DNA from 3 places in the Paenibacillus sp. FSL H8-0315 genome. Region 1 is predicted to be linked to each of the others. Evidence: riboswitches for the same ligand, from Rfam matches in the RefSeq annotation. Region 1 holds a riboswitch; each other region holds the start of a gene.
The links. Region 1 has a riboswitch for cyclic di-AMP ahead of MHB56_RS15015 (C40 family peptidase). Riboswitches for the same ligand answer to the same signal wherever they lie in the genome.

Region 1 (3,421 bases):
TAGTAGCCCGTGTTAAAATTGATAAAGCCGAGTTATAATCGCTGGGATTTGTGAATACATTAAATCGAAAATATCGCCTTTATCCTGGCACATCCCTTGGACCTCAGAAGCTAAGGGATGTTTTGTTTAACGCCTAAGTCATGTAAAGGGAACTGCGCACTTTACTGCAATTTTTTGTAAGGGAGGAAACGAATTGTTATTTACGGAAGAGGAACTGCGTGAGGAGATCACCAAGCTGGAGGGATGGAAGCTGGATAATAATGTTATGGTGCGAAAATATATGTTCAGCCAATATATGAAGGGCATTGCGTTCGTTGATGAAGTAGCCACGATTTCAGAAGCCTTCGATCATCATCCACATATTACGATTGATTATAAAACAGTTACCCTGCGACTTGAATCTAATGAAGAAGATGGGATTACGGCTCTAGATCTTCGAGCGGCGCATGAATTTAATGAAGCCTTTGAAAAAAATCATTAGTTTAGCCAAAATCATAAAATAAACGCCCGTGCATAGATAGTCACCTATCTCATACACGGGCGTTTTTAGTTGCTTGATGGGTTACTTTTTCTCTGAGAGCCAGAGTGCGACGTTGGCGATCTCTTCAGGGGCTAGCTTCTCTTTAAAGGAAGGCATTTGACCACGTCCTTTGGTGACGATGCTGTAGATTTCCTCAGCGTCATGCTGGCCGCCTTCATTCTGAAGACTTGGTCCAACTCCACCTTGAAGCTGATCGCCGTGACAGGTGATACAGCTGGCTTTCACGGTTGCTTCTGCCTTTGCTGCGTCCAGTTGAACTACCGGCATCGTGGGCTTATTTTCTTCCGCTACCTCTTCTTTACCCGGAAGTGTAAACATGAGTACTACCGCAAAGGCACAGGCGGCAAAAAACAAACCGCTCATGATCCATTTCTGCATCCCAATTCGTCCCTTCTATGTAAGCTGCTCCCTACATTATAGCTTATGGTGAAGCGTTATCATAGGGTTTGTGACAAAAAAATGAACGAGAATACAATCATTCTTATGAAATATCTGGTATTTAATATCATTTGTCATAGACCATGCAATAAAAAGGTTTGTCTCCTGTAGGTGTGCGGCGTTCATACGTATCTGTAATCGTAAATCCACATTTTTGATAAGTTCGAATGGCGCGTTGGTTCCAGGTCAGGACTTCTAGATCTATCTCTCGATCAGGATAACGACTCAAGGCTGTCTGGACGATGGCATCTACGAATAGTTTGCCTAAACCATGGCCGCATAGATCGGGGCGCATCCCAACTCCTAAACGGACGACTCCTTCCATCGGGAACAACTGTGCGAATCCGCACAAAACCTCTTGTTCATTTAATATGGAGATATATTGTTCCTCCCGGAGCTGCGGATCACCAAACTCGATGCCAAGAGCCTGCATCTGCTCCCACGGCATCCAGCCATAAATATTATATGGGGGCGTATAGCTCCACTTACAAATAGCTTCTCCGTGAATTGCCTCCATAGGAACAACATGAAAAGTTACCGAGGGATTTATCATAAAGTCAACGATCTCCTTTCACGAGGACATTGCTATATTACTAATTATATACAAAATGGGGGAGGTTCGACTCAGAAACTTTATATGAGAGGAATGTTTTACAAATTATGAGAGGGGTAAATAAGTAATAAGACAAAAAAACAAGCTCTCCTCCAAGAGTTACCTTGGAAAAGAGCCTATGTACGTTACTTATTGCACATCATCATTGTCTTCCGATTCAGCAGCAACCGATTGATAAGCGTCTGTGCTCATAATGCGCTTGGCACCAACGTAGCGTTTCACGTAGTAGCTATCACTCAGAGAGCTAATCGTAACACCGCGTGAGGTAGAAGCGTGTGCGAACTTACCTTCACCGACATAAATGCCGACATGGGAGACACCTTTGCCACTTGTATTGAAGAATACAAGATCTCCGGCTCTTATATCATCACGGGAGATTGCTGTGCCCATTTGATATTGGGAACCTGATTGGTGTGGAAGGTTAATGCCAATCTTATCAAACACATACATTGTAAATCCGGAGCAATCAAATCCGTTAGTGGATATACCGCCGGATACGTATTTAGTACCGATGGCCTTGTCAATCACTTTATCCATTTTGGAATCTGCGAAAGCGCTTCCTGCTCCGATGGTGAGGATGATGGAAAAGCTTAGTACTGCTGCTGCTAACTTCTTCTTCAAAAGTGTATACCCCTTCCAAATGCCTACGAGGTTAGCTTAAGGGTTCGGTTGAAGGTCCCCTATGACCCCTCTATATAATGGAGGTCAATTCACCCAAAGTTGGTTCCCCCGTTTTCCTAATAGTTAGGAAACTCGGCTCATACTGTTGATTAGGATTAGCTTGTAATCAATACATGACAAAACCTTTGTAAATAACAACTTAATGATTACAAAAATGTTACTAAAATCTCACTGCGCTAATTGTAACAAACAGAAAGCCGCTTGGCAATCGTTTTTAACATATTAATGCAGAAAAATTGGCATTTTTACGGTAGAAAGGCATATGTAAGCGTTAATAATGACCTAATTTTTAATATAATTGCAATTTTTATCAAATAAACGTGTTTCAATTGGGCTCTATTAGTGTAAAAATATATTATGGAAAAAAGAAAAACCCGAATTTGATTACGGGCATAATCAGATTCAGGTTCATATAGTTGTAATTATGAGGTTATAGTTGTGAGGAAGGTTTCAATCGAAGGCTACAGCTTGATAAGCTGAAGTACTCATTACTCTTTTAGCGCCAACATAACGATTGGCCCAGTAGGCCTGACTGAGTGAAGTGATGGTCACTCCACGCGAAGAGGACGATTGTGCGAATTTTCCGTTTCCAACATAAATGCCGACATGGGATACTCCATTGCCAAGTGTGTTAAAGAACACTAGATCACCAGAACGCAGATTGCTTTTGGATACAGCAGTTCCAACGCTATATTGAGCTTTTGATGTACGAGGTAAAGTAAGACCCACATTCTTGAATACATATTTTGTAAATCCAGAGCAATCAAATCCGGCAGTGCTTGTACCTCCGGTTTTATAGGCAACTCCAATAGTCTTTGAGATTACAGTGTCCATCTTAGAGTCGGCAAAGGCGCTTCCTCCACCAATAGATAATGCCATTACAAGTCCTAGCGCCGCAGCGACGCATTTTTTTCTTAAATTATGTCTTTTCAAAAGATGTACTCCTTCCAAGGCCTGCGAGGTTAGCTTAAGGGTTCGGTAGAAGATTCCCTATGATCCCTGTAAAGCGAGATCAATTCACCCAAAATATGGTTCCCCCACTTCCCGGTGCAAAGGAATTAGGCGTGTTAAGCACCAAGAGAATGACGTTTCGACAGTTACACTTACGATAAATACATTTAGTTATGTAGGAATCGTTTCAATTGATT
Region 2 (3,421 bases), 490 kb from region 1:
TTGTTGAGCATCATTAGGGCCAGAGGGGTAATGCCACCCAGCGGTGTCAGCGTATCATGCATATTGTTAACACTACCTGTCGTAGCTGCCGTTGTTACCGAAGTGAACAGCGAAGATTGCGGGATACCAAAACGTACCTCTTTACCTTCCATGCTGCCTTGCGAAGACTCGATCCCCAGCGCATTGATAGCTGGATTGCCTTTGGTTTCCGCATAATAATTCAATCCCAGCAGTAATACGAACAAGGTCATCATTGCTGTGAAAATCACCCAGCCCTGACGTTTGTTCTTAGCGAACAATCCGTACATATATGGCAGAGAGGCTGGCAGCATCCACATAGAGAGAATCTCCAGAACGTTCGTAAGTGGATTAGGGTTCTCAAAAGGATGCGCTGAATTGGCTCCGAAGAAGCCGCCACCATTCGTACCTAAGTGTTTAATTGATTCCAAAGAAGCGACTGGACCGATAGCGATTTGTTGCGTCTGCCCTTCGAGTGTAGTGACCTCAAGCGATGGCTTGAGCGTTTGTGGCACATGCAATCCTACCAGCACCAATGAAACTAGCAGAGCTAATGGAATGAATACACGAATATGTGCTTTTACGAAGTCCTCGAAAAAGTTCCCGACTGATTTCTGTCCTGTAATCCCTCTGACAAAAGCAACCGCAACAGAAAATCCGCTCGCTGCAGACGTGAACATCATCATCGTGATGACTGCCATTTGTGAAAAATACGATAGTCCCGTCTCCCCGCTATAATGCTGCAGGTTCGTATTGGTCATAAAGCTGATCACCGTATTGAATGAAAGCGTCTGTTCCATATCGGCAATTCCATTCGGGTTCAGCGGCAATCCCCGCTGTAATCTTAGAAAAATATAACTGAAAGAAACCAGTACGATATTAGTTAAAACAAAGCTGAGTGCATACTTCTTCCAGGACATTCCGTCCCGTTTTTTCAGGCCAATCAGCTTATAAATACCTTTCTCTGTGCCTGCAAACCAGCGATCCGTACGATTCGGTTCGTTAGAAAATACATGATATAAATACGTTCCCATCGGCTTGACCAGCAAGATGAGAATTACAATTACGACGACTATTTGCAAAATGCCCATGAATGCCCCTCCTTAAAATTTCTCAGGATGAATCAACGCGTAAACCAGATATATAAACAACAGTAGGGTAACAGCGATTACTAGAATCACAGCTTATCCCTCCCCGTATCCTCAACTACACCTGCGCACCAGCGCATAAAGCCATAAAATAACCCGTAAATTACAGCTAACGAAGCCACCATATACAGATCCATCATATCTTCCGCACTCCTTCCATTATCCTTGATGAGGTGATCTATCGATTAGAAAATCAGCATCACCACTATGGGAATAGATTACATAGCTCGCACCAAGTCTTTTATAGACCAATCTAGGATTTATTGAACTTGTAATCACAAAAATCGGCTGTGTCGTCCAGGTACGGCACATCTGAATATAGCGGCAGCAAAGCGGAAAGCTGCTCTCAAACAGATATACCCTGCCTACCGGGAACGATGGGCGAAACCAAGTGCTCTGATGGCGGGTATCCACTAGAATAACCTGCTCAATCCCGAGCTCCTCAAGTAAAGCTTTCTCAGCCACATTGTTGGTTAATCCCGCCATCTTAATACCCCTGAACTTCAGAAGTTTAATGAAATGTTCTCCCGCCTTTGTAGGCGCACATACAAGCACATATTCATTCTGATCCGTCATCTTTTTTTCTCCTCCTGCTCATTTACAACAAGGAGGCAACGAAAATCTCCGAAAGGATGTTGACCTATCGTCATTTTCGGGCACAACCTAAAGCTCGGTTGTGTCACGTCATTAGACGCTGCCTTACAAATACCGCTAATGATGAATTTAGCGACCTCTTAGGGGAGGCCTCCATAAATGCTTTGCTTCTAAGAGCACAGCAAAAAGCCACAAAGGATCTCCTCTGTGGCTCGCTAGCGGTCACATTGCACTCATCCTCTCTCCATACGCTTACGAGGTTAGCTGTCGGATTCGGGCGGTGAGAGTCGCCCTACCTGTATAGATGCGAGCTCACTCACACCCTCTACAGGATTCACCCCATAATCGGCTTCCGACTCTCACATCGGCTGCCGATTGTTGGTTCCCCCGCTTTCCTTACCGGAAATTAAGCGGATCAAATATTCGATTGTCGTTGAAACAGGAGTAATCATACTCTTATGCACGAAGACTTGTAAAACCTGAATGATGCCAAAATAATGCAAATTAAAAACTATTTTCCCATTAGATAGCGCTTACTTGATATCTAATCTCTCTATATCTCTTGTTTACTCGAGTTTGGAGCGTTTAATCGCTATCTATAACCCATGTGATTTTATTCACCTTTTTAGAGCGAAAATACTGCAAATTCCCATTATAGGTAGAAACGCAAGAAGCTGAGGCTGAGCGAGAAAGAGGCGCGATAACACGCCATAAATACCTATTTACCTCGTTTTTCAGTCGTAGTCGGCAGGATATGGTTAAAATTGCTCTAAAAGAACATTTTCCGTTTTTTACAGAAAATCTTGAAAAGAGTATGATTCGGGTTGAATCTAATTCATGAAAAACAATCAACGCTGAGTTCCTGCATTCGCAGGGAACGGGGGAACCATCAGGCCACCTGGCCTACTTGGGGTGAATCCAAAGGAGACTGCATAAGTCTCAATAGGTAGGGCGACTCTCACCGTCCGAATCCGACAGCTAACCTCGTAAGCGTAAAGAGAGAGACCCTTGATCCGCCACGCTTTGGCCCAGGTATATCTGCCTGTAATCCAAAACCGCAGCAGAGGTCCTCCTCTTGCTGCGGTTTTTGCGTTACCTGAGCTTATTAGGTGATAGCACGCTGGATGGGGTGAATGTTTTGAAGCACTATTATTTAGGGATACATCAAGGACTGCTTGAGCCGATAAGTCTAAATTACGTTTGTTTCGGGGCCTTGTGGTTCGAAGAACATAATCACAGGTACATTGTAGGCTATGCATTTGGCCAGAACCAGATCCAAGCCCTTCGCCAGTTCAGCACACCTTCTTCTTGTAAAGACTGTTTAGACTCTAAGATTGTATATGAGATATATAAAAAAATTCGAGAACAACAGCAGCAGCAGGATTGGTCATCACACCAAAAGCTCCCGTGGTTTACAGCCTTCAAGGAGCCTTGGAAAGATGTAAGCGCCGGTTGGTATGTCTTGAGATCCCGCAGCACCTTTCCCTTACATCTATCTGTTATACGAAAAGAGAAGTTCCGACTATGGCTAGAGCATACCGCAGTCTGTGAGAATAAAATGGAGATGCTCGCTTGTGTAGAAAAGGCTAGTGTCACTCATCATGTTGACTTAAAGCTTTTGGAAATCTAAGGAGGAACCCTACTATGGACCAGCGCAGACT
Region 3 (3,421 bases), 3.2 Mb from region 1:
GCAACAATTTCCTTCATATAAAATACAAAAGAGGTTATATTCCGAACGTTCCGGATATAACCTCATCTTTAATCTTCTACTTATTTATTTAAATGATACGGGACAGTCGCTACTACAACGTCCTTTTGATTCATTAGATACGAGCGGATTAAAAAGCTGGTCTGATTATGAAGCACGGCTTGCCACCAATGTTTGGTAATAAACTGTGGAATCAGAATCGTGATGTGATCCGTCGCAGCGGTCTTCCACTCTACCGTATCGATAAACTTCACTAACGGACGAATGATACTACGATATCTGGAACGAAGAACAATCAGGCGTACACCTGGATTCCATTCCTCCCACCGTTGCTCCATCTTATGAATGTCTTCTTCATCAAAGCCTACATACACAGCAACAACATTATCTGTTAGAGACTTCGCATAGCTGATGGAATGTAATACAGCACGTGTAACCCCTGCAACAGGAACAACTACAGTACTTCCTTTAATTACAGGTTTATCAGTAGCCGGACATATACGCAGTTGATCCGCAGTGTTCAAATAATGCTTATGAATACGGTGGAACACGAACATTACAGCAGGTAAGAAAATGAATGCCATCCATACGCTCGAGAATTTAGTAATGATAAATATAAGCGTAATCGTCAATGTAGTCAGCATACCGATGGTATTTACTACAAATCTTTTCACCCATCCAGCGGGTCTTGTTTTGATCCAATGCACCATCATCCCCAGTTGGGATAAGGTAAAAGGAATGAACACGCCAACCGCATATAATGGAATCAAACCTTCCGTATTCCCATGGAATGCAGTCACAAGTATGATAGACATAACTCCTAGAAAAATAATGCCATTTGAGAAGCCCAGGCGGTCACCACGGACCATAAATGCATGTGGCAGATATTTATCTTTTGCAAACATAAAGGCGAGCAGCGGAAACGCTGAATATGCTGTATTAGCTGCCAAGAACAAAATCACTGCTGTAATCCCTTGAATGAAAAAGTACAATCCGCCACGGCCAAAGGTCGATTCAGCGATCTGAGAGACAACCGTAGCCTTTTCATCTGGCACAATCCCATACCAATACGCCAGCACAGTGATTCCGGTAAACATAAAGCCAAGGATAAGTCCCATGATCATTAGCGTCTTGGCTGCATTCTTCTCAGCGGGTGCTTTAAAGTTTGGGATCGCATTAGATACGGCCTCAACCCCCGTTAGGGCTGAACAACCAGAGCTAAACGCTTTTAATAGTAGAAACAAACTTACATTAGATACGGCGCTGCCTATTTCAGGAACATTCGCATGCGCGCCACCCATTGCATATTTAACGATACCGGAGATAATCAGAACAACAATCGAAACCACAAACAAATACACTGGAATTGCGATAAATGAAGCCGATTCAGTCACTCCGCGAAGATTAATGATTGTTAATAAAACGATAACAGATACAGCGATGAGAACAGTATGATTATGAAGACTTGGAAAAGCCGATGTGATCGCATCCGTCCCTGCCGAGGCACTAACCGCTACGGTAAGAATGTAATCCACCAATAATGAACCCCCAGCGAGCAGCCCTGTCGGAATACCAAGATTACTCTTGGCTACGATATAAGCTCCGCCTCCTTGCGGATAAGCAAAAATCGTCTGCCGATAGGATAAAATCAGGATGGCCAGCAGGCCCAATACGGCTAATGCAATTGGCAGGGAATACCAGATGGCAGTAAACCCGGCAGCCACTAGTACAATCAGAATTTGTTCCGTTCCGTAGGCTACAGACGAGAGCGCATCAGAAGACAGAACAGCCAGTGCTTTAACCTTGGATAACTTTTCATGATCGAGTTCATTCGACTTCATCGGACGTCCGATCAATAGTCGTTTTACCTTGCTTACCATGGTGGATACAGTTCCTTTCTTTGGGAGCTGAAACGGAATTTCCGTGCGCTGTTTTCATCGGTGGATTTCATAAATGCAGACACAAAAATAAGCATACGGAAATGATCCGCATGCTTATGCATGGTCATTTTCCCACCTTGCTTACGAGGTTAGCTGGCGGATTCGGGCTGTGGTTATAGCCCTACGGTAGAGGTCTGTTCGACCCGGTTCCGATTCACCCCATTGGCATGAATGCCAAGTTTGGTTCCCCCGTTTTTCCTAAGAAAATTCAGCGCATATTCAACTTCTCACAAGGTCTAATATTAGTCTACAAAGTGCCTACAGTAAAGCGTTGAAAAAAATGAAAAAAGAATGAAAAAACATCCAATAAGCTCAAATATAGCGTCTTATTGGATGCTCTCTTTCATTATCTTCAATTATCCCTCTAGCCCGTGATTTTAATACCTTTTCAGCTTTTTTGTACCTTCCAAAGTGAAAACTAAAATCCTAAGCTCTCCTCTGCATCTACTTCAATCATTTCTTCTTCCTTACGTCCATACCAAAGAAGGAGACTAATTAGAGCAAAAGCGATTAAAGCTAACAAAGGAATCGTAATAAATCCGAAGTAGTTCAAATAATCTTTATTACAAGGAACACCAATTGTACAAGGTAGAACTTTACTTAATGCTGGAATCTTCTGTTCCGCATAATGATAGATTGAGATACTGCCACCAATCAAACTTAATGGAAGCACATAAGGAATGACGCGCTTATCTCCACGGAAAGTGGCAATTCCCAACAAAAATAACTGCGGATACATAAAAATCCGCTGAAACCAGCAAAGCTTACAAGGTTCATACTTCAAGACTTCACTTAAATACAAGCTACCAGCTACAGCAACCAAAGAGACGAACCAGGCCAGATAGAGGCAGTTACGCTTGCAAAAAGATAGGAATTTTGTCACTTTGCCTCCACTGCTTTTGCGGCGGTGTTAATTTCAGATGTAATCGCTTCAATATCGAAAGGTTCAGCCGTTTTCACTCCATTAATGTAGAGCGAAGGCGTAGTTGTCACGCCTGCGTCAGTTGCCAACTGAATGTCTTTCTTCAGCTCATCTGCATAAGTTTTCTCTTGGATGTCTTTACGCAACAGATCGTAATCGATCGCTAATTTCTCTTTTTCAGCAAGGCTTACCAAGAAATCCTCAGTGGCCCATTCCACGCTCTCATCCCCTTGCTGCGCATACACAGCATCATAGAACTTCCAGAATTCATCCTTATTCTGATGGTATACAGACAATGCAGCTAGTGAAGCTGTCTCAGAGTCAGGACCAACGAAAGCCATATTTACAAAGTAAAGAGCTGCTTTTCCCTCGTTGACAAAATCTTGAACAATTTTCGGTTTCATGGAGCCAGCAAACTGGGAACAAGCTGGACATTTGAAATCACCAAATTCAACAAGCTTAACAGGTGCATCCTCATTACCAATCCTAGGTAGCTCACTGTAATTGAATTCTACCGGTTCTCCTGTAGAGACATTCTTTG

Region 2: it holds a riboswitch for cyclic di-AMP, as region 1 does, so the genes downstream of both, MHB56_RS17140 (hypothetical protein) here and MHB56_RS15015 (C40 family peptidase) in region 1, are expected to answer to the same signal.
Region 3: it holds a riboswitch for cyclic di-AMP, as region 1 does, so the genes downstream of both, MHB56_RS00830 (APC family permease) here and MHB56_RS15015 (C40 family peptidase) in region 1, are expected to answer to the same signal.

Annotation. Positions count from the first base shown of each region.
Region 1 is NZ_JBBOTA010000001.1:3,439,175-3,442,595, forward strand. It holds gene MHB56_RS15000 (4a-hydroxytetrahydrobiopterin dehydratase) at 194-481, shown strand; gene MHB56_RS15005 (c-type cytochrome) at 563-919, opposite strand; gene MHB56_RS15010 (GNAT family N-acetyltransferase) at 1,047-1,532, opposite strand; gene MHB56_RS15015 (C40 family peptidase) at 1,722-2,213, opposite strand; cyclic di-AMP (ydaO/yuaA leader) riboswitch at 2,219-2,361, opposite strand; gene MHB56_RS15020 (C40 family peptidase) at 2,724-3,152, opposite strand; cyclic di-AMP (ydaO/yuaA leader) riboswitch at 3,210-3,348, opposite strand.
Region 2 is NZ_JBBOTA010000001.1:3,930,394-3,933,814, reverse strand. It holds gene kdpA (potassium-transporting ATPase subunit KdpA) at 1-1,109, opposite strand, end outside; gene kdpF (K(+)-transporting ATPase subunit F) at 1,122-1,199, opposite strand; gene MHB56_RS17140 (hypothetical protein) at 1,326-1,742, opposite strand; cyclic di-AMP (ydaO/yuaA leader) riboswitch at 1,994-2,183, opposite strand; cyclic di-AMP (ydaO/yuaA leader) riboswitch at 2,603-2,767, shown strand; gene MHB56_RS17135 (hypothetical protein) at 2,836-3,390, shown strand; gene MHB56_RS17130 (hypothetical protein) at 3,405-3,421, shown strand, end outside.
Region 3 is NZ_JBBOTA010000001.1:225,837-229,257, forward strand. It holds gene MHB56_RS00830 (APC family permease) at 81-1,898, opposite strand; cyclic di-AMP (ydaO/yuaA leader) riboswitch at 2,023-2,182, opposite strand; gene MHB56_RS00835 (disulfide oxidoreductase) at 2,377-2,841, opposite strand; gene MHB56_RS00840 (DsbA family protein) at 2,838-3,421, opposite strand, start outside.